Regions from separate parts of the Streptomyces sp. NPDC002784 genome, predicted to be linked through region 1. Evidence: riboswitches for the same ligand, from Rfam matches in the RefSeq annotation. Region 1 holds a riboswitch; each other region holds the start of a gene.

Region 1 (4,702 bases):
GCGCCAGATGCCAGGGCCCCGGCGTCACGGTGGTCGCCTTGGAGCCCTCGGCCGGTCCGGTGCCGCCGCCGATCAGCGTGGTGATCCCCGCCGCCAGTGCCTCGTCGGCGATCTGCGGGCAGATGAAGTGGACGTGCGCGTCGATGGCGCCGGCCGTGAGGATCCGGCCGTTGCCCGCGATGATCTCGGTCTCGGGGCCGATGACGAGGTCGGGGTGGACCCCGTCCATGGTGTCGGGGTTGCCCGCCTTGCCGAGGCCGGTGATCCGCCCGTCGCGGATGCCGACGTCCGCCTTGACGATCCCCCAGTGGTCGATCACGACCGCGCCGGTGATCACCGTGTCCGGGGTGCCTTCCGCGCGCGTGGCACGTGACTGGCCCATGGACTCACGGATGACCTTGCCGCCTCCGAACACCGCCTCGTCACCGGAGAGTCCGGGGCCGCCGGAGCGGTCCTCCTCGATCTCTACCAGCAGATCGGTGTCGGCGAGCCGGATCCGGTCGCCGGTCGTCGGGCCGAACAGGTCGGCGTACGCGGCCCGGGAGATCTCAGGCATCGAGGGCACCTCCGGTCTCCCCGCGCAGCCCGGGCACGACGCGGGCGCCGGCCAGCGGGACGAGTTCGACGTCGACGGGGATGCCGGGCTCGAAGCGCACGGCGGTGCCGGCGGCGACGTTGAGGCGCTTGCCGCGGGCGGCGGCGCGGTCGAAGTCCAGGCCGGGGTTGGCCTCGGCGAAGTGGTAGTGGGAGCCGACCTGGACGGGCCGGTCGGCGGCGTTGAGCACGGTCAGCCGGGTGACCTCGCGGCCCTCGTTGAACACGACGGGCTCGTCCGCGAACAGGATCTCTCCGGGAATCATCGAAGCCCCCTCAGACGATCGGTTCGTGGACGGTGACGAGCTTGGTGCCGTCCGGGAAGGTCGCCTCGACCTGGACGTCGTGGATCATCTCCGCGATGCCGTCCATGACGTCGTCCCGGGTGAGCAGCTTGCGTCCGGAGGCCATCAGCTCGGCGACCGTACGGCCGTCCCGCGCGCCTTCGAGGATGTGCGAGGTGATGAGGGCGACCGCCTCGGGGTGGTTGAGCCTGAGCCCGCGGGCCCGGCGCTTCTCGGCCACGTCGGCCGCCACATGGATCAGCAGTCTCTCTTGCTCGTGCGGGGTCAGTTGCACAGCCCACCTCACAGTCCTCGCTCCGGACCGTGCGGGGCCCGGTTGCCGCAGCCACGGGCAAAGTGCCTGGTGGCGTGGAGGGAGGCTAGTTGGACCGGGTTTCGGGCACGTTAACCGAGCTGTGACCCGTCGGGGGTCCGAGAGCGCCGCCTCCGGAGCTGCCGGCCGGGCGGAAGCCGGTGGAGGGCGGCGAGCGATCTGGCGGCCCGGGCCGGGGAACTGACGCGCGTTCGGGCCCCGTCCAGGCGTTGGCCGCCAGGGCGACGCATCAGCGGGGCGAGAGCGGCGAGAGCGAGGCGCACGCCCCCACGCTGGCGCGCGCACCGCGGGTGCTGGACGGCGAGCGCCGCACGGCTCGGTTCACGCTGCCGCCCCGCTCGGAGAGTTGACGCAGGTGAGCCCGGTCCGGCCATTCGGCGATGGCGCCGAGGCGTCCGGACCGGAGTCGAAACGGACCAAAGGAGGTACCCCCTTTCGGCGTAGCCGTGTCTCCTGCCGTGGGCCCGTCAGGGTTGCGCAACGAGGCTAGGCCCTCACCCGAAAGAGACGTTCCGGTGCTGGTCCGGGCATCCTCCGTAGCCTCGACGCTGGTTCGAACGGAGCAGTGTCCACCCGAACGGGTGAGTGGTGAGTAACGCCACAAATCCCCGGTTCCATTGGGATTTTCGGACATCCGTGAGCCAAGATCCCTGACTGACGACAAGCCCCCGCCACCACGGCGGGGCGATCCGGGCGGACGCCGAGTCCTGCCGCCGCCCGGATGACCGGTCGACAGGAGTGGATCGGCAGGAGTGGAGGACCCGAGCACGACGGGTCGCCGGCACGGATGTCCGTGCCGAGCAGCCCTTGGGGTGAAGCCGCATCGCGGCCGGGCAACTTCGCCAGCCCGAATCCGACAGGTCATCCTTCACAGGCGGCTGACGAAGGGTTGCGCATGACTGCGCTCAATCGTGTCCCGTCGCTCATGGCCCGAGCCGGTACGGCCTCGGCTCTGACCATCGCCGCCGTGGGCGGTTCGATCGTGGCCCCGGGCCTCTCCGCCGAAGCGGCTGCGGCCACGCCGGCGACGAAGGCACTCCAGGTCGCGGCCTCCAAGAAGGGCTCCCCGTACAAGTACGGCGCCACGGGCCCGTACCGCTTCGACTGCTCCGGGCTGACGCTGTACTCGTTCAAGAAGGCGGGCAAGAAGCTGCCTCGTACGGCGGCCCAGCAGTACAACAAGACGCGCCACATCTCCGCCAAGAGCCGCAAGGCCGGCGACCTCGTGTTCTTCCACTCGGGGTCGAACGTCTACCACGTCGGCATCTACGCCGGGAAGGGGAAGCTCTGGCACGCCCCGAAGACCGGGGATGTGGTGAGGCTGCAGAAGATCTGGACCAAGAGCGTCTGGTACGGCCGGGTGAGCTGACCGGCCGCCCGAAGGGCGGCGGCGCCCCTGACACGCCGCCGCCCTGACGGGTGCCCGAGTGACCGCTGCGCGGAGCCGGACCGCTCCCGGGGCGGGTCAGCGCCGTACCGCCCGCGGGGGCGCCCGCTAGGGCTCCTGCTGACCGGCGGTGGTGACCGGCCGGGCCGGTACGGTCCAGGGAAGTTCGATGGAGACCGTCTTGCCGCCCTCACGGGTCGGCCTGACTCTGAGTCGGCCGCCGCACTCGGCGGTCAGCCAGCGGATGATGACCAGACCGCGGCCGTTGTCCTGCTGGACAGCGGCCGGCAGTCGTTTGGGGAACCGCGGGTGGCTGTCGGTGACCCCGATGCGCAGGTGTTCGTCGTGGCTCAGTTCAAGGTCCACCGTGAAGGTGGGTGACTGGCCGAGGGTGTGCTGTACGGCATTGGTGGCGAGTTCGGAGACGATGAGCCGGATGGTGTCGGCCACGTCCGTCCCTGCGGGCAGTCCCCATTCCTCGAGCGTGCTGACCACATAGCCGCGGGCCGCGGAGACCGAGGCGGGATCGCTCGGCAGAGTGACGGATGCTTCCAGATGGTCTGCCATGGCGGCGTCGTCCCTTTCCCACGGGACCGCAGTCCGACACGGAGCGGATGGTTCGAGTACGGTCCCGGACTGGTGCTTCCTCGCCAGACTGCCATTACCGCGCCGGTCACGGTGGCGATCCACCAAGATATGCATATATCTGTCGCTCGATGCGGTGAACTCTGCGACGCGAGAGCGTATTTGGGCGGCCCGGTTGGAGTAAGGAGTAGCGCATGCAACACGGTCCCGCGGTACGCCGCCGGAAGCTGGGCGCCGAACTGCGTGCGTTGCGCGCCGGTGCGGGGCTCACCAGCGGTGAGGCGGCGCGGCTGGTGGGCTGGCACCAGTCGAAGGTCAGCCGGATCGAGACCGGGGCCAGCGGGGTGAAACCGGCCGATGTGCGGTTACTGCTGGACGCCTACGCCGTCGCCGACTCCCAACTACGGGAGTTGCTGCTGGTATTGGCGGGCTCCGACGACGGCGCGGGCCGGCACCACTGGTGGCACGCCTACCGCGGGGTGCTGCCGCCGACCTACCGGGACTTCATCAGCCTGGAGTCCCAGGCGAGCGCGATGCGCACGCTGGAGACCTCCGTGGTGCCGGGGCTGCTCCAGACGCCCGAGTACGCCCGGGAGGTGACCCGGGCCGCGGTGGGCGGCCTGGACGAGACGGACGAGCGCCTCGACACGCTGGTCGAAGTGCGGCTGGCCCGCCAGGACGTGCTGCGCGGGGAGCCGCCGCTGGAGCTGAGCGCGGTGCTGGACGAGGCGGTGCTGCACCGGGAGATCGGCGGGCCCGGGGTGATGGCCCGGCAGCTGTGGCAGCTGGTGGAGGCGGGACGCCTGCCACAAGTGCGGCTGCAGGTGCTGCCGTTCACGGCCGGAGCGCACATCGGAGTCACCGGGCCTTTCGTTATTTTCTCATTTTCGCGCACTTCTGATCTGGACGTGGTTGTTCTCGACCACTTGACGAGTAGCCTCTACCTCGAACGGAAAGAAGACCTCCAGGCGTACACGGAGGCCTTCACCACCCTTCAGATCCACGCCCTTTCGCCCGAGGAATCGCTGGATTACATCGCCGGGCTAGCTGACGGCGCGTAAGGAGGCACCATGACCGCACTGCCTCGGAACGTACCTTCCAGTACCGAACTGCACGACGTGCAATGGCTGCGCAGCAGTTACAGCACGGGTGCGAACAACTGCGTGGAGACCGCTCGGCCGCTGACCGGCCCCTGGGCCGGACTGTTCGCCGTACGCGACTCCAAGGCCCCGGCCGGACCCGCGCTGCTCTTCTCCCCCGAGAGCTGGGCGGACTTCACGGCCGCGATCCGGTCCTGACAGTTGCGATCAGGTTCCGAGCAAGTTCCGAGCAAGTTCTGATCAGCATCCATCAGTTCCACGGCGGCAGGGCCGTGTCACGCCGACTCATGGTCGTGTCTCGCCGATGACTCGTACAGCGCGTTCGATCTGACCGCCCGTGAGATCCGCACGGGCGGTCAGCCGCAGCCGTGAGATGCCGTCGGGCACGGAAGGAGGACGGAAACAGCCCACGGCCAGG
Region 2 (4,702 bases), on a different contig from region 1:
GCCGGAGCGGTGGGACATCATGCACTTGAAGCCGCTGCGCTGGGCGAGCTCCACGGCGTCCAGGGTCTCGGTCAGCGAACCGATCTGGTTCACCTTCACGAGCAGCGCGTTGGCGGCGCCCTCCTCGATGCCGCGGGCCAGGCGCTCCGGGTTGGTGACGAACAGGTCGTCGCCGACGAGCTGGACCTTGTCACCGAGCTTCTCGGTGATGGTCTGCCAGCCCTGCCAGTCGTCCTCGAACAGCGGGTCCTCGATGGAGACCAGCGGGTACGCCTCGACCAGCTCGGCGTAGTACTCGGTCATCTCGGCGGCGGAGCGCGCCTTGCCCTCGAAGGTGTAGACGCCGTCCTTGTAGAACTCGGAGGCGGCGACGTCGAGCGCGAGGGCGATCTGCTCGCCGGGGGTGTAGCCGGCTTCCTTGACCGCCTCGAGGATGAGGTCGAGGGCCTCGCGGTTGGAGCCGAGGTTCGGGGCGAAGCCGCCCTCGTCGCCGAGGCCGGTGGCCAGGCCCTTGCTCTTCAGCACCTTCTTGAGGGTGTGGTAGACCTCGGTGCCCCAGCGCAGCGCCTCGGAGAAGGACTCCGCGCCGATCGGGGCGATCATGAACTCCTGGATGTCCACGTTGGAGTCGGCGTGCGAGCCGCCGTTCAGGATGTTCATCATCGGCACCGGCAGCAGGTGCGCGTTCGGGCCGCCCAGGTAGCGGAACAGCGGCAGGTCGCTGGCCTCGGAGGCGGCGTGGGCGACGGCGAGCGAGACGCCGAGAATGGCGTTGGCGCCGAGGGAGCCCTTGTTGTCGGTGGCGTCCAGGTCGAACATCGCCTGGTCGATCAGGCGCTGCTCGGTGGCGTCGTAGCCGACCAGCTCGGGGCCGATCTGCTCGATGACGGCGAGGACGGCCTTCTCGACACCCTTGCCGTGGTAGCGGTTGGGGTCACCGTCGCGGAGCTCGATGGCCTCGAAGGCGCCGGTGGAAGCGCCGGACGGAACGGCGGCACGACCCGTGCTGCCGTCGTCGAGGCCGACCTCGACCTCGACCGTGGGGTTGCCTCGGGAGTCCAGGATTTCCCGGGCTACGACGACGTCGATGGACGGCACGAGCATCTCCTTCTTGGGATGTGACGCTGGAAGTGCGGGGCACGTGAGCCTTGCGGCTAGAGCCTATCCGCCTGCGGGACATAGGCCAGCCGACCGACCGTCCCGTGGACAAGGACAGACGGTACCCATTGTTCGGCAGCGGAACAAAGGGACGGTGACATACCGGAAAAGAAAACCCCGCTCCGGTGCGTACGGGGGAACACGCACCGGAGCGGGGTGCCCGTGGGGACGGGGGTGGCCCGCACGAGGTCTTCAGTGTGAACCAGGCGTCTATGAGCGCGCTGTGGTTCGGCTACGGGACTACTTGAGGTGCAGCTGCTGACCGGGGTAGATCAGGTCGGCATCCGCCACGATGTCCTTGTTCAGCTTGAAGAGCTTCTCCCAGCCGCCCTTGACGTCGTGCTCCTCGGCGATGGTGCTGAGGGTGTCGCCCGTGGTGACCTTGTACTCGCCGTCGCCCTTCTTGACCTTCTTGCCGGTCGGGGTGGTGACGGTCTTCTGCTTCTGCGCCGGACGCTCGGTCGAACGCGAGGCGGACTGCTCCTCGGTCGAGCGGGTGGAGGTCTCGGTGCCGCCCTCGGAGGAGGAGCCGGTGCTGGAGCCGGTGCCGGTGCCGGAGCCGCCGGTGTAGGCGGCGCTCGACAGGCCCGTGCCGCAGTGCGGCCAGGCGCCCTTGCCCTGACCGGCGAGCACCTTCTCGGCGATCTCGATCTGCTGGGCCTTGCTGGCCTGGTCGGCGGTGGAGGCGTACTGGGTGCCACCGTACGCGGCCCAGGTGGAGGCCGAGAACTGCAGGCCGCCGTAGTAGCCGTTGCCGGTGTTGATGGACCAGTTGCCGCCGGACTCGCACTGGGCGACGGCGTCCCACTCGGAGGCGGTGGCGGCGGAGGCGTTGCCGGCCGCCATCAGCGGAGCGGCGACGGCGGCGCCGGTGACGCCGGCGATGGCGATGGCGCGAGTGGCCTTGGACGGACGACGGTGCTTGCCCTTGCCGGAAAACAGCATGGATCGATCCCCTCACCGACGCCTGCGAGGTGAGCTGTCGGGTTCGGGCCGGTTGAGTTGCCCGGCCACGCACCTTGCGGTGCGCGGCTTCACCCCGAGCCGGTTCCGGTGTCGAGTCGCCTCGACTGCCGGACCCGGCGCCTACCTTGGGTCCCCCGCTCCTGCCTACGGCGCATGACGCGACGACTGTTCCCGTACGGCCGCTGGCAGGATTCGGCGTTGCGGCAGCCGGGGCTCGTGTTGGCGAGCGGTCCCGACGGTAGACACGCGATCCGCCGAATTTCAAAGACGATCAGGGCTTCTGAGACTCATCCCACACTTTCGCCAAACCGGACATTCAGCGCGAAGCGTGACGTGAACTACCGCTGCTTTTCGCCCGGTTCGACCCCTACTTCAAGGGTCTGACCGGGGATGATGAGGTCCGGATCGGTGCCGACGGTCTCCTTGTTGGCGGCGTAGAGCCCACGCCATCCGCCGTTCACGTCAAGGGAGTCGGCGATGCCGACGAGACTGTCACCGGCCCGGACGACGTACGAGCCGTCCGACGCGCCTTCTTCGCCGCCGCGGCCGGCGCTCTCGTCGGCGGGTTCGCCGCGGTGGCGGCCGGTGCCGCTGGAGCCGGTGTCGGTGAGGGCGGAATCACCCTCGATCTGGCCGGAGTTGTCCGGGTTGTCCCGCCCGGAAGTGGCCGAGGACTCACTGCCGGCCCCCATGGAGGGGGCGCCCTCGGAGGACCGTGACGGCTCAACGGACTCGACGGACTCAGTGGATTCGGATGACTTGTCCGACTTGGCCGAGTTGTCCGCGGCCTCGGTCGACGGGGAGGAGCTGGGCTCCGACTCGGAGGAGTCACCGTCGAGCGAGTCGAGCAGACCGGACGAACCAGATGAGCCGGAGGAGTTGGCGGACTCCGACGATTCGGGCGAAGCGGACTCATCCTCCGCGACGCCGGTGTCGATGTCGACCGAACCCGACTCGGTGTCGAGACCGGAGAGCGGGCCGCAGGTCGGCCAGGCGGCGAGGCCCTGGTCGGCGAGGATGCGCTCGGCGACCGCTATCTGCTGGGAGCGGCTGGCCTGGTCCGCGGAGGCGGCGTACCGCGTGCCGCCGTACCGCTCCCAGTTCTCCTGGGTGATCTGGAGGCCGCCGTAGTAGCCGTTGCCGCTGTCCTCGCTCCAGGAGGCACCGCTCTCGCACTCCGCGACCCGGTCCCAGGTGGTGCCCTCGGCCGCGCTGGCGCCGGAGGTGCCGAGGAGCGGGATGGCGATGGCGGAGCCGGTCACTCCGGCCGCGACGAGGAGAGCCGGGGCCTGGCGGGGGCGACGGTGACGACCGTTCCCGGAGAGCATGCGGGGGCCTTTCGAAGACAGCGGGGACCGGCGCGGCGCCGGTGAGGCGAGGCGCCGCGCTGACGAGTGAACGTATCGGCAGACGATCACTTGTCACAAGTTCATGCCGCGCAGATCACGTGAAGATCACAGACTTGAGGGTGTGTCACGTTTGACCTGACGGTCCGTCGAGGCGTGCGGGCTCAGCCGCTCGGGGTGAACTCGACCGGGAGCGTGCGCAGTCCGCGCATGATGAGGCCCCCGCGCCAGCGCAGCTCGTCCGGTTCCACCGCGAGCCGGAGGTCCGGGAGGCGGCGCAGGAGGGTGGCCAGTGCGGTCTGGCCCTCCAGGCGGGCGAGCGGGGCGCCGAGGCAGTAGTGGATGCCGTGGCCGTAGCCGAGGTGCTGGTTGTCGCGGCGGGAGAGGTCGAGCGTGTCGGGGTCGGCGAACCGCTCCGGGTCCCGGTCGGCGGCGGCGAGCACGACGAGGACCGGGTCGCCGGGGGCGATGTGCTGGCCGCCGACGGTGAGGGGCTGCGTGGCGAAGCGCCAGGTGGCGAGTTCCACGGGGCCGTCGTAGCGGAGGAGTTCCTCCACGCCGGTTTCGAGGAGGGCCGTCTCCCGCGCGGCGAGGGAATGCTGGAGGCGGGCCCGCTGGTCGGGGTGGGTCAGCAGGGCGAAGGTGCCGTTGCCGATCAGGTTGACCGTGGTCTCGAAGCCCGCGAAGAGAAGGATGAAGGCCATGGCGGCGGCCTCGTTCTCGGTGAGGTGCTCGCCGTGGTCGGAGGCGCGGATGAGTCCGGAGATGAGGTCCTCGCCGGGCGCGGGGGTGTCGGGCAGGGCCGCGCGCTTGCGGTGGATGAGGTCGGCGAGGTAACCGCGCATCTTCTTCACGGACCGCGCGACTCCGCCCCTGGGGCCGCCCTGGTGGCGGATCATCATGCCCGCCCAGTCCCGGAAGTCGTCCTGGTCCTCACGCGGGACGCCGAGCAGGTCGCAGATGGCGTAGATGGGGAGCGGGAAGGCGAACTCGTGGATGAGGTCGGCGGATCCCCGGTCGGCGAACTGGTCGATGAGGTGGTCGGTCAGCTCCTGCACGCGCGGGGCGAACTCGGCGACCCGGCGGGGCGTGAACGCCTTGCTGACGAGCCGTCGCAGCCGGGTGTGGTCCGGCGGGTCGATGTTGAGCAGATGCGTCATCAGCTCGGCCTTGCGCTCGCCGGGGATACCGGTCTTGCCCTTGGCGTGCGCGGGCTCGTCGTGATGCGCGGG
Region 3 (4,702 bases), on a different contig from region 1:
GCAGCGCCCTTCCCTCGTTAGGGTCAATGCCGTGGCCACCAGTCCCCCGTACCCGACGCAACCCCCCGGTCCTCCCGGGGGCACACTGCGGCACGCGCACTGGTGGCAGCGGACGGGGGTGCGCTACGGCGCGCTGATCACCCTTCTCACCCTCTCCGGCCTGGTGATCCTCGCCCTGGTCCGCGAACAGACCGGCACCGAGGGTTTCCTGGTCGGGCTCGGCCTGGCGGTGCTGCCCGTGCCGCTGCTCATAGCCGCCTTCCGGTGGCTGGACCGGGTCGAGCCGGGCCCCTGGCGCAATCTGCTGTTCGCCTTCGCCTGGGGCGCCTGCGCGGCGGCGCTGATAGCCATCGTCGCCAACAGCTTCGCGACGAGATGGATAGCGACGGCCACCGCGGACCCGTCCAGCGCCGACACCCTCGGGGCGACCGTGATAGCGCCGGTCGTGGAGGAGTCGGCGAAAGCGGCCGCCGTCCTGCTCGTCTTCCTCTTCCGGCGCCGTGACTTCACCGGGCTGGTCGACGGGGTGGTGATATCGGGAGTCACCGCCACCGGCTTCGCGTTCACCGAGAACATCCTCTATCTCGGCACCGCCTTCGGCACCGACCAGATCACCGGCGGCAGCGGCATCGCCTCCGTGACGGCGGCGACCTTCTTCGTGCGCATCGTGATGTCGCCCTTCGCGCACCCCCTCTTCACCGTCCTCACCGGCATCGGCTTCGGCATCGCCGCGCTCTCGGGCGAGCGCCGGCGCCGGCTGCGGGCCCTGCTGCCGCTGACGGGGCTGCTGCTCGCGATGGGCCTGCACGCGATGTGGAACGGCTCCTCGGTCTTCGGCCCGTACGGCTTCTTCGCCGTGTACGGGGCGATCATGGTCCCGGCGTTCGGGCTGCTGACCTGGCTGGTGATCTGGACCCGGCAGCGCGAGCTGCGCACCGTGCGGGAGGAACTGCCCGCCTACGCCGTCGCCGGCTGGCTCACCCCGGGCGAGCCCTTCGCGCTCGCCTCCATGCGGGCCCGGCGCCTGGCCCGGCAGTACGCCCGCCGCCGCGCCGGGAGGCAGGCGGCACGGGAGGTGGCGCGCTACGAGGCGTACGCGACCTCGCTGGCGTTCCTGCGCCACCGGGGGCGCCGGGGCCGCGCGGGTGCCGACTTCGTCCTACGGGAGCAGGAGCTGCTGCGGGAGCTGTGGCGCCGCCGGAAGGTCGCCCGCCCGGCCCTGGACCACGCGGCCCGCGCCATCGCCCCGCCGGTGCCGGTGGTGGCGGCGCCCTGGCCGATGTACGGCGTCTACGGCTACCCGGCGCAGCCGACGTACCAGCCCTATCCGGCGTACCCGACGGGCCCGTACCCCGCCTACAACCCGTACCGGTCGTAAGGGGCCGCTGTCGTAGGAACCGCGGACACCAAAAACCGGCAGCCCTGACGTCGGGGGGACGTCGTCAGGACCGCCGGGGTTCTGGCGAGGGCTGGGTCAGGGGTTGAGGCCCTTGCTGCGCAGCCAGGCGAGCGGGTCGATGCCGGAGGAGGAACCCTCGGGGTGGACCTCCATGTGGAGGTGGGCACCGGTGACGTTGCCGGTCGCGCCCACGCGGCCGATGACGTCGCCCGTGGTGACCTTCTGCCCGACGCTGACGCTGATCGAGGACTGGTGGGCGTACCAGATCTCGGTGCCGTCCTCCAGGGTGAGCACGGTCTTGTAGCCGTAGGAGCCGTCGTACCCGGCGTAGGTGATCGTGCCGGTGTGCACCGCCTTGATCAGCGTGCCCGTGGGAGCGGCGAAGTCGGCGCCGGTGTGGTACCCGGAGGACCACAGCGCGCCGGCCTGACCGTAGGTCGAGGTGATGGTGTACGAGGAGGTCGGCAGCGCGAACTGCTTGGCGAGGGCGGCCAGGCGCTCGGCCTCGGCCTTCTCGCGGGCCTCCTCCTCGGCCTTGGCCTTGGCGGCGGCGGCCTTGGCCTTCGCTTCCTTCTCGGCCTCGGCCAGGGCTTCCGCGGCGGCCTTCTCGGCGGCAGCGGCGGCGGCCTCGGCGGCCTTGGTGTCGACCTGCTCCTGCTGCTGCTCGGCCTGGGCCATGATCCGGGCGCGCAGCGCCTCACCGGCGTCCGCGGCACCCTGCTCGGTGTCCGTGGTGGTCATGCCGACGGTGCTGAGCGGGGTGGCCGAGGTCTCGGGGGCCGGCTCCGCCGAGTCGTCGGAGATCAGCGGCAGGTCGGGCATGGTGATCGCGACCGGCGGCTTGCCGGACTGGGCGCTGGCCATGCCGCCCGCGCCGACGGCGGCTATGACACCGACGCCGAGCACCGTGGAGCTACGGGCGAGTCCGCCGCCGCGCTGCTTGGCGACGCGGTGCCGGCCGCGTACCGGGCGAATGGTTTCCGCGGTGGGGTTCCATTCCTCCCAGGGGCCCTCGTCGGTGCGGTGGCTGCCGTAGGAGAAGGCCTCGTCACTGCGCTGGCTCGGCACGAACGGGGCCTCGGGGGCAGGCCGGTTTGACGCCACGTGGGCGTGCTCCTTTCCTTCCTTCTCGCCTACCGGGTTAGCTGACGGGTTCGGAGCAGGAAGGTCTCCTACGCGCGTATATCTGCCGTTTCTGCGCGGCTGATTACGCCCGATTCACCCCAATGAGTGGTTCCCCGGTTCCCTTACGGGATTCGGCGCGTGCGCACGGAGCCGCCTCTTGTGACGGCTGGGACGACCGCGCTGCGTTATCGAACGTTAATAGACACGGGGCGCGGATTCCAAGCTGTTCCTCTTGATCGTTAACGGCTCCGGCCTGGACTTTCAGGTCACTACGGCGCCAAATCGGGCGAGTTGCCCAAGCCTCATGCGTCACACACGTATTGACGGTGTGTCAGTTGTTATGCGGAGGGCTGTCATCCGATCACCCCCGGTGACGATCAGGGTCTGCGCACCGCGAGCAGCGCCATGTCGTCCGCCATCCCCCCTCCGCAGTGCACCCGCACCTCCTCGGCGAGGGTGTGGATCAGAGCACCGGGATCGCGGAAGACGCGCCCGGTCAGCCGTCGTTCGGGGTCGAAGAAGACGCCCTGCGCGTCGCGGGCCTCGGAGAGGCCGTCGGTGTGCAGGAGCAGGGTGGTGCCGGGCGGGAAGGGCGTCTCGTCGGCGCGGTCGGGCCAGTCGCCGAGGTCGCTCATGCCCAGCGGGAGGGCGGGCTCACGGGCGCGCAGCGGGCGCACGGTGCCGTCGGGGTGGAGCAGCAGCGGGGGTGGGTGGCCGCGGTTGACGACGCGCACGGGCCCCTCGCCGTGCGGGAGTTCGGCGAGCACGGCGGTCGTGAACCCCTCGACGGCGTCGATCCCGTCGCGCCGCGCGCCCTCCCGGGCCAGCGCCCACTCCAGCCGCCGTGCGACCGCCTCCAGGCTCGGTTCCTGCTCGGCGGCCTCCCGGAACGCCCCGATGACGACGGCGACGGCGGCGACGGCCCCCATCCCCTTGCCGCGCACATCGCCGACGACGACCCGTACGCCGTACGCGCTGTCCTGCACCGCGTACAGATCGCCGCCGATGTAGGCGTCGGCCTGCGCGGCCTCGTAGCGGGCGGCGATGTCGTAGCCGCCGATCCGGTCCAGGGGTTCGGGCAGTACGGCGCGCTGGGTGGCCACGGCGATCTCGCGCTGGTTGGCGAGCCGCACGTCGCCGCGGCGCACGACACGGTTGAGGACGACGGCCAGGACGGCGACGGTGACCACGGTGACCACCTCGGTGACCGTGTCCGGGTCCATGTCGAAGCCCAGCCGGATGTGGACGGCGTAGGCGGCGATCAGGGACGCGGCCCCGACGGCGACCGTGCCGCTGAGCGCGTAGAACGGGGCGGCCACCAGCGGGGCGGCGGTGAAGAAGGGGATCGCGGTGAAGCCCCGGGGGGTGACGAAGTCGTAGAGGACACCGCCCGCGATCAGCAGCAGCGGGAGCAGCCGTACGAAGGTGCCTGCGGACGACGGGTGCCGGGTCCCGTCCACGCCTGAAGCCCGCACTGCCCGCCTCCCGCCACGTCCGCCGTCCCTCCAGGTTTCCCGGAGCGGGGGCGGGCGGCGAACGGTGTGGGCCGAGTGGATGAGGCGGGGAGAACGCACCTGCCGGAAAACACCCAGGGCCGGAACCATTGGTTCCGGCCCTGGGCCTTCAGTAGCGGGGACAGGATTTGAACCTGCGACCTCTGGGTTATGAGCCCAGCGAGCTACCGAGCTGCTCCACCCCGCGTCGTTGACATCAGTGTACGCCATCCGCGGGCCCCTTGCGCACGCGTTTGTTCACGCCCCGGGATTGCCCGCGTGGGTGAGCGTCTCCCAGGCCACGAAGAGATCGTCGGTGCCGGCCGGGCGGGTCTTCTCGGCGAGCGCGCGGGCCGCGGAGCCGCCGAGGCCCCGGTTGACCGCGACCTCCAGGTCGGGCCCCATGTTCCGCTCGACCCTGCCGCCGCACAGCCAGGCCGGCGCGGGCTCGCCCAGCTGGTGGCGGGCGTGCAGTTCGAGCGCGGCCGTGAGCCGGTCCTCGGCCTCGCCGTACAGGTCGACGCCCTGGTGCCGGGCGGTCTCGGCGATGTGCGCGGTGGCGGCGACGGAGTAGCCGACGTGCTGGAAGTTGCGGCAGCTCTCCTGGGTGACGCCGTCCTTGTACTCCGTCTGCCGGAACCAGTACGCCGCCAGCCGCTGCGGGGTGTTCATGCTCGACCCCGCC
Region 4 (4,702 bases), on a different contig from region 1:
CGCCGGACTTTCTCGGCGGTGGTGTCCGGCTGCCGCCCCTGGCCCGGGCGGCGGTGGGGAGCCGGTCACCTGGAGGAGGACGCTAAACCTGGGTGTGCCGGGTGGGTGACGTCTTGTCCGGAACTGCCATGGGCGGATCACCGGGTGACCGCATGTGACCGTGATCCGCGAGTGGGGCGGTCGCCTTCACGCTGAGCGATGACCGAAGTGGGGGTTTCCGAGGCGGGTGGGGGCGGCGGGGTGCTATGGCGCGCATATATGCACGCTCCGCCGCGTGGGGAAGGCGGGCCGGTGCCGGGCGTTCCGGAGGCCCGGTGTCAGGCGTCGCGGAGGCCGCTGATTAGGCTCCGGCCTCATGGACGTACTCATCCATCTCTTCGTCGGCCTGCACATCATCGGCATCGCCTCCCTGCTGGGCGGATTCCTCACCCAGCTGAAGGCGATGGGCCAGGGCACCGCCCGGTTCGTGCCGGCGATGCTGCACGGCGCGCTGACGATGCTGGTCACCGGGGTGATCCTGGTCGGGCTCAACCAGGCGGACGACCAGACCGTCGACAACATCAAGATCGGCGTGAAGCTGGCCCTGCTGATCGTGATCCTCGGGCTCGTCTATGTGAAGCGGGACGACGAGAAGGTGGACAAGGGCCTGTTCGGCCTGGTGGGCCTGCTCACCACGGCGAACGTCTTCATCGCGGTGCTGTGGACGTGAGCCCGGCGTCCTGGGCGGCGGACGCGGCGTAGGCCCGCTCCTCCCGCACCGCCCCCGCGGCGACGGCGAGCCAGGCCGCGACCGCGATCCACAGCAGGACCTCCCCGGGGGTCTCCAGCCAGGGGACGTCCACCGCGGCGGCCACCGACAGGGTCGCCGCCGCGGTCATGCCCAGCGGGAACACGGTCGCCCAGCGGCGGACGTCGTAGCGCAGCCGCGGCCGGATCACCTCGGAGACGAGGAGCACGGCGTACCAGGCCAGGTCGAGCGCGAGCACGCCGGCGGTGACCGTGCGCAGGACGTCGTCGGCATCGTCGTTCCACAGGTGCAGGCGCGCGCTGTCGGCGGCGATCAGCCTGGAACCGGCGAGCGCGGAGATGGCCATCGCGCCGCCCGCCACCCACTGGTCCCCGGCGCCCTTCACCACCTGGTGTGGATCGAAGCAGGCCAGGGCGACGGCGTAGAGGACGAGACCGAGCCAGAACAGCACCAGCGCCGCGTGCGCGAGCCAGGCCGCCGACTCCGCCGCGGCGAGGGTGGCGCCGAGTACGGCGAGGCCCTGCGTGGCCACGCAGCCCAGGAACACCGCGCCGGGCATACCGCGGTGCCAGTGGCGCACGACGACACCGAGCAGGCCCGCCCACAGCAGGGCGGCCGCCGCCAGCAGGGCCCCGGCCAGGACCTGCCATCCCTCGGCGGAGAAACGGGTGCCGAGCACGGCCGTCGCCGCGACGGCGGTGAGCGCGGCGGGGGTGCCGGCCTCCTCCCGCCAGCGCCGCGGCTGCCGCAGCAGCCGTACGACGAAGTCCCCGGCCAGGCCCAGCCAGGCCGTGCAGCCCACCGCCAGGGCGATCAGGGAGAGGACCTCGTGCCCGGTGAGGTGCAGGCCGACCGACACGATGCCGGTCGCCATCACCGCCGCCCCGGCCGCCGGAGGACGCAGCGCCCACCAGGCGCTGAGTGAGCGGAGCACAAGGGAGCCGGACATGCGCCGATGCTAAGGAGCGCGGCGCGGCCGGCGAGGGGGCACGCGCGCGTGGGCGGGCAAACGGGGCGCCGAATCACCCCCGCGCGCGTGCCGCGTCGGATCAGGCCGGCCGGACCACGCTGTGGATCGAGCCCTCGCCGTCGTAGTAGACCGACTCCTCGCGGACGTACGTGCCGGGCTTCGGGGCATGGATCATCATGCCGTTGCCGATGTAGATGCCCACGTGGGTGACGTCGTCGTAGAAGAAGACGAGGTCGCCGGGGAGGGCGTTGGCGAGGGAGACCGTCGTGCCGGCGTCGACCTGGTCGTACGTGGTGCGCGGCAGGGAGATGCCCGCCGCGTTCCAGGCGGCCTGGGTCAGCCCCGAGCAGTCGTAGGAGTCGGGACCCGTGGCGCCCCAGACGTACGGCTTGCCGATCTGCGCGCGGGCGAAGGCGATCGCCTTCTCGGCCTTCGTGGCGTAGGAGGAGTCCGCGGTGGCCTCGGACCCGGTGCTGCCGGTGGAGGTCTCCGTCGAACCGGAGGAGGAGCCGCTCTGCTGCTGGGCCGCCGCCTTCGCGGCCTCATCGCGGCGCTGTTCCTCCGCCGCCTGCTGATCGGCCAGCTCGGCGGCCTTGCGCGCGGCCTCCTCCTGGCGCTTGCGCTCGATCGCGGCGAGCCGCGCCTTCTCCTCCGCCGTCAGCTGCGACAGCAGCTCCCGCGCGTCGGCGAGCTTCTTCTGGACCGTGGACTTGGCGGTCTTCAGATCGGTCTGCGACTCGTTCAGCGTCCGGAGGCTCTCGGTGGCCTCCTTGCGCTTCTTCATCGTCGCCGACTGCTCGGTGATGTAGTCGTCGACCGCTTCCTTCTGGCGGCCGGTCATCCGGCTCATCAGCTGGGTCTGGTCGAAGTAGTCCTGCGGGGTGTCGGCGAGCAGGAAGGTCGCGGTGTCGGGGACGGAGGCGCCGGTGCGGTACTGCGCGGCGGCGAAGGACCCGAGCTCCTCCCGCGCGTCGTTGAGCTTCTGGGTGCGCTCGGCGACGTCGTCGAGGAGGGTGTCGACCTGCTTGCGCTGCTTGGTGGTCCGCTCCTTGGCGGCGTTGTACTTCTCGGTCGCCGTCTCCGCCTGCCGGTAGAGGTCGTCGACCTTCTTCTCGACCTCTTCGAGGCTCGGCTTGTCGTCCGTGGCCGGGTTGGCGTTGGCCGTCTGGGACAGCAGGGCCACGGAGGTGAGGGCGGCCGTGGCAAGGGCGGGGGTCCGTATGCCTGCTACGCGCGTACCCGCGGGACGCGACTTGCGGTGCGACGCCAAGGGAGGCGACTCCTTCCAATGGTCCGCCTACCGGGTTAGCTGTCGGGTTCGGGCGGGTGGTTAGGAAGGGTTGCCCTACGACCGTGTCCCGTACGGGAGTCGGGTCGATTCACCCCAATGTTCGGTGGGTCCCCGGCTCGGCTGCCAGGCGGCAGCGGACTCGGCGGAGGCCGCGCGGCCCGGCGAGGTTCGCCGGTGGGGGTCGTACGGCCTGTGCGGCACGGTAGCCAACTCGTGTGGCGCCTGTGAAGGTTGATGGGTGATATGCCCGATACATTTTCGTGACCTTGGGTCCCGGCGTCGGGGGACCTGATCGATCTGGACGGGTCTGCGGCGACCTGTCCGCCGACCGGTTCCCGTCCGATGCTGTGACCAAGGTCTCCGCCGCAGGTGTACGGGGGTGAAGGCCCCCTGCCCGGCGGGCGCGACGCGACGATCCCCGGCCGCCGATTCGGGGGATGTTCTCAGGGCGGCGGCGGGCTGTCAGTGGGGAGCCCTAGACTCGGAGAGCGATGAGCAGCCTCTTTGACGACAGCTTCCTGGCGGACCTCCAGGCCCCTCGGGCCCATGCCGAGGAACCCCCGCCGCCGCCCGAGGACGATCACGCTCCGGAGCCGGTTCCGGACGATCTGTTCGGCGGGAAGTTCGACGTGCCCCCGGACCGGGACGCCTACTACCGCGACGGCGCCCCGCGCCCGGCCCTCGACGCGGCCGCGCTCATCGAAGGGCTGAACGAGAACCAGCGCGCGGCCGTCGTGCACTCCGGCACCCCCCTGCTCATCGTGGCCGGCGCGGGCTCCGGCAAGACGCGCGTGCTCACCCACCGCATCGCCCATCTGCTCGCCGCGCGGGACGTGCACCCCGGGCAGATCCTCGCGATCACCTTCACCAACAAGGCCGCGGGCGAGATGAAGGAGCGCGTGGAGCAGCTCGTCGGCCCGCGGGCCAACGCGATGTGGGTGATGACCTTCCACAGCGCGTGCGTGCGGATCCTGCGGCGCGAGTCGAAGAAGCTCGGCTTCACCTCCTCCTTCTCGATCTACGACGCCGCCGACTCCAAGCGCCTGATGGCCCTGGTCTGCCGTGACCTGGACCTCGACCCCAAGCGCTTCCCGCCGAAGTCCTTCAGCGCCAAGATCTCGAACCTGAAGAACGAGCTGATCGACGAGGAGGACTTCGCCGCCCAGGCATCCGACGGCTTCGAGAAGACCCTCGCCCAGGCCTACGCGCTCTACCAGTCCCGCCTGCGTGAGGCGAACGCGCTGGACTTCGACGACCTGATCATGACGACGGTCCATCTGCTGCGCGCCTTCCCGGACGTCGCCGAGCACTACCGCCGCCGCTTCCGGCACGTCCTCGTCGACGAGTACCAGGACACCAACCACGCCCAGTACGCGCTCGTGCGCGAGCTGGTGGGCACCGCCGAGCACCCCGTCGACGTACCGCCCGCCGAGGACGACCTCAAGCCCGCCGAGCTCTGCGTCGTCGGTGACGCCGACCAGTCGATCTACGCCTTCCGCGGCGCGACCATCCGCAACATCCTCCAGTTCGAGGAGGACTACCCGGACGCGACGACGATCCTGCTGGAGCAGAACTACCGCTCCACCCAGACGATCCTCACCGCCGCCAACGCCGTCATCGAGCGCAACGAATCCCGCCGCCCCAAGAATCTGTGGACCAACGCGGGCGCGGGCGCGCGCATCACCGGCTATGT

What was found. Region 1 has a riboswitch for cyclic di-AMP ahead of ACWD1Z_RS09260 (C40 family peptidase). Riboswitches for the same ligand answer to the same signal wherever they lie in the genome.
Region 2: linked by a shared signal. The riboswitch ahead of ACWD1Z_RS11905 (transglycosylase family protein) and the one ahead of ACWD1Z_RS09260 (C40 family peptidase) in region 1 are both predicted to bind cyclic di-AMP.
Region 3: linked by a shared signal. The riboswitch ahead of ACWD1Z_RS30295 (M23 family metallopeptidase) and the one ahead of ACWD1Z_RS09260 (C40 family peptidase) in region 1 are both predicted to bind cyclic di-AMP.
Region 4: linked by a shared signal. The riboswitch ahead of ACWD1Z_RS02840 (NlpC/P60 family protein) and the one ahead of ACWD1Z_RS09260 (C40 family peptidase) in region 1 are both predicted to bind cyclic di-AMP.

Annotation. Positions count from the first base shown of each region.
Region 1 is NZ_JBSFVD010000003.1:437,377-442,078, forward strand. It holds gene ACWD1Z_RS09240 (urease subunit alpha) at 1-556, opposite strand, end outside; gene ACWD1Z_RS09245 (urease subunit beta) at 549-860, opposite strand; gene ACWD1Z_RS09250 (urease subunit gamma) at 871-1,173, opposite strand; gene ACWD1Z_RS09255 (hypothetical protein) at 1,332-1,562, shown strand; cyclic di-AMP (ydaO/yuaA leader) riboswitch at 1,979-2,104, shown strand; gene ACWD1Z_RS09260 (C40 family peptidase) at 2,108-2,581, shown strand; gene ACWD1Z_RS09265 (ATP-binding protein) at 2,708-3,166, opposite strand; gene ACWD1Z_RS09270 (helix-turn-helix domain-containing protein) at 3,379-4,245, shown strand; gene ACWD1Z_RS09275 (DUF397 domain-containing protein) at 4,255-4,482, shown strand; gene ACWD1Z_RS09280 (8-amino-7-oxononanoate synthase) at 4,570-4,702, opposite strand, start outside.
Region 2 is NZ_JBSFVD010000004.1:426,674-431,375, reverse strand. It holds gene eno (phosphopyruvate hydratase) at 1-1,098, opposite strand, end outside; gene ACWD1Z_RS11905 (transglycosylase family protein) at 1,399-2,103, opposite strand; cyclic di-AMP (ydaO/yuaA leader) riboswitch at 2,108-2,286, opposite strand; gene ACWD1Z_RS11900 (transglycosylase family protein) at 2,463-3,452, opposite strand; gene ACWD1Z_RS11895 (cytochrome P450 family protein) at 3,635-4,702, opposite strand, start outside.
Region 3 is NZ_JBSFVD010000023.1:84,488-89,189, reverse strand. It holds gene ACWD1Z_RS30300 (PrsW family glutamic-type intramembrane protease) at 32-1,378, shown strand; gene ACWD1Z_RS30295 (M23 family metallopeptidase) at 1,475-2,503, opposite strand; cyclic di-AMP (ydaO/yuaA leader) riboswitch at 2,515-2,671, opposite strand; gene ACWD1Z_RS30290 (PP2C family protein-serine/threonine phosphatase) at 2,902-3,984, opposite strand; tRNA gene ACWD1Z_RS30285 (tRNA-Met) at 4,152-4,225, opposite strand; gene ACWD1Z_RS30280 (alginate lyase family protein) at 4,276-4,702, opposite strand, start outside.
Region 4 is NZ_JBSFVD010000001.1:629,981-634,682, reverse strand. It holds gene ACWD1Z_RS02850 (hypothetical protein) at 356-709, shown strand; gene ACWD1Z_RS02845 (tellurite resistance/C4-dicarboxylate transporter family protein) at 687-1,697, opposite strand; gene ACWD1Z_RS02840 (NlpC/P60 family protein) at 1,798-2,988, opposite strand; cyclic di-AMP (ydaO/yuaA leader) riboswitch at 2,996-3,149, opposite strand; gene pcrA (DNA helicase PcrA) at 3,501-4,702, shown strand, end outside.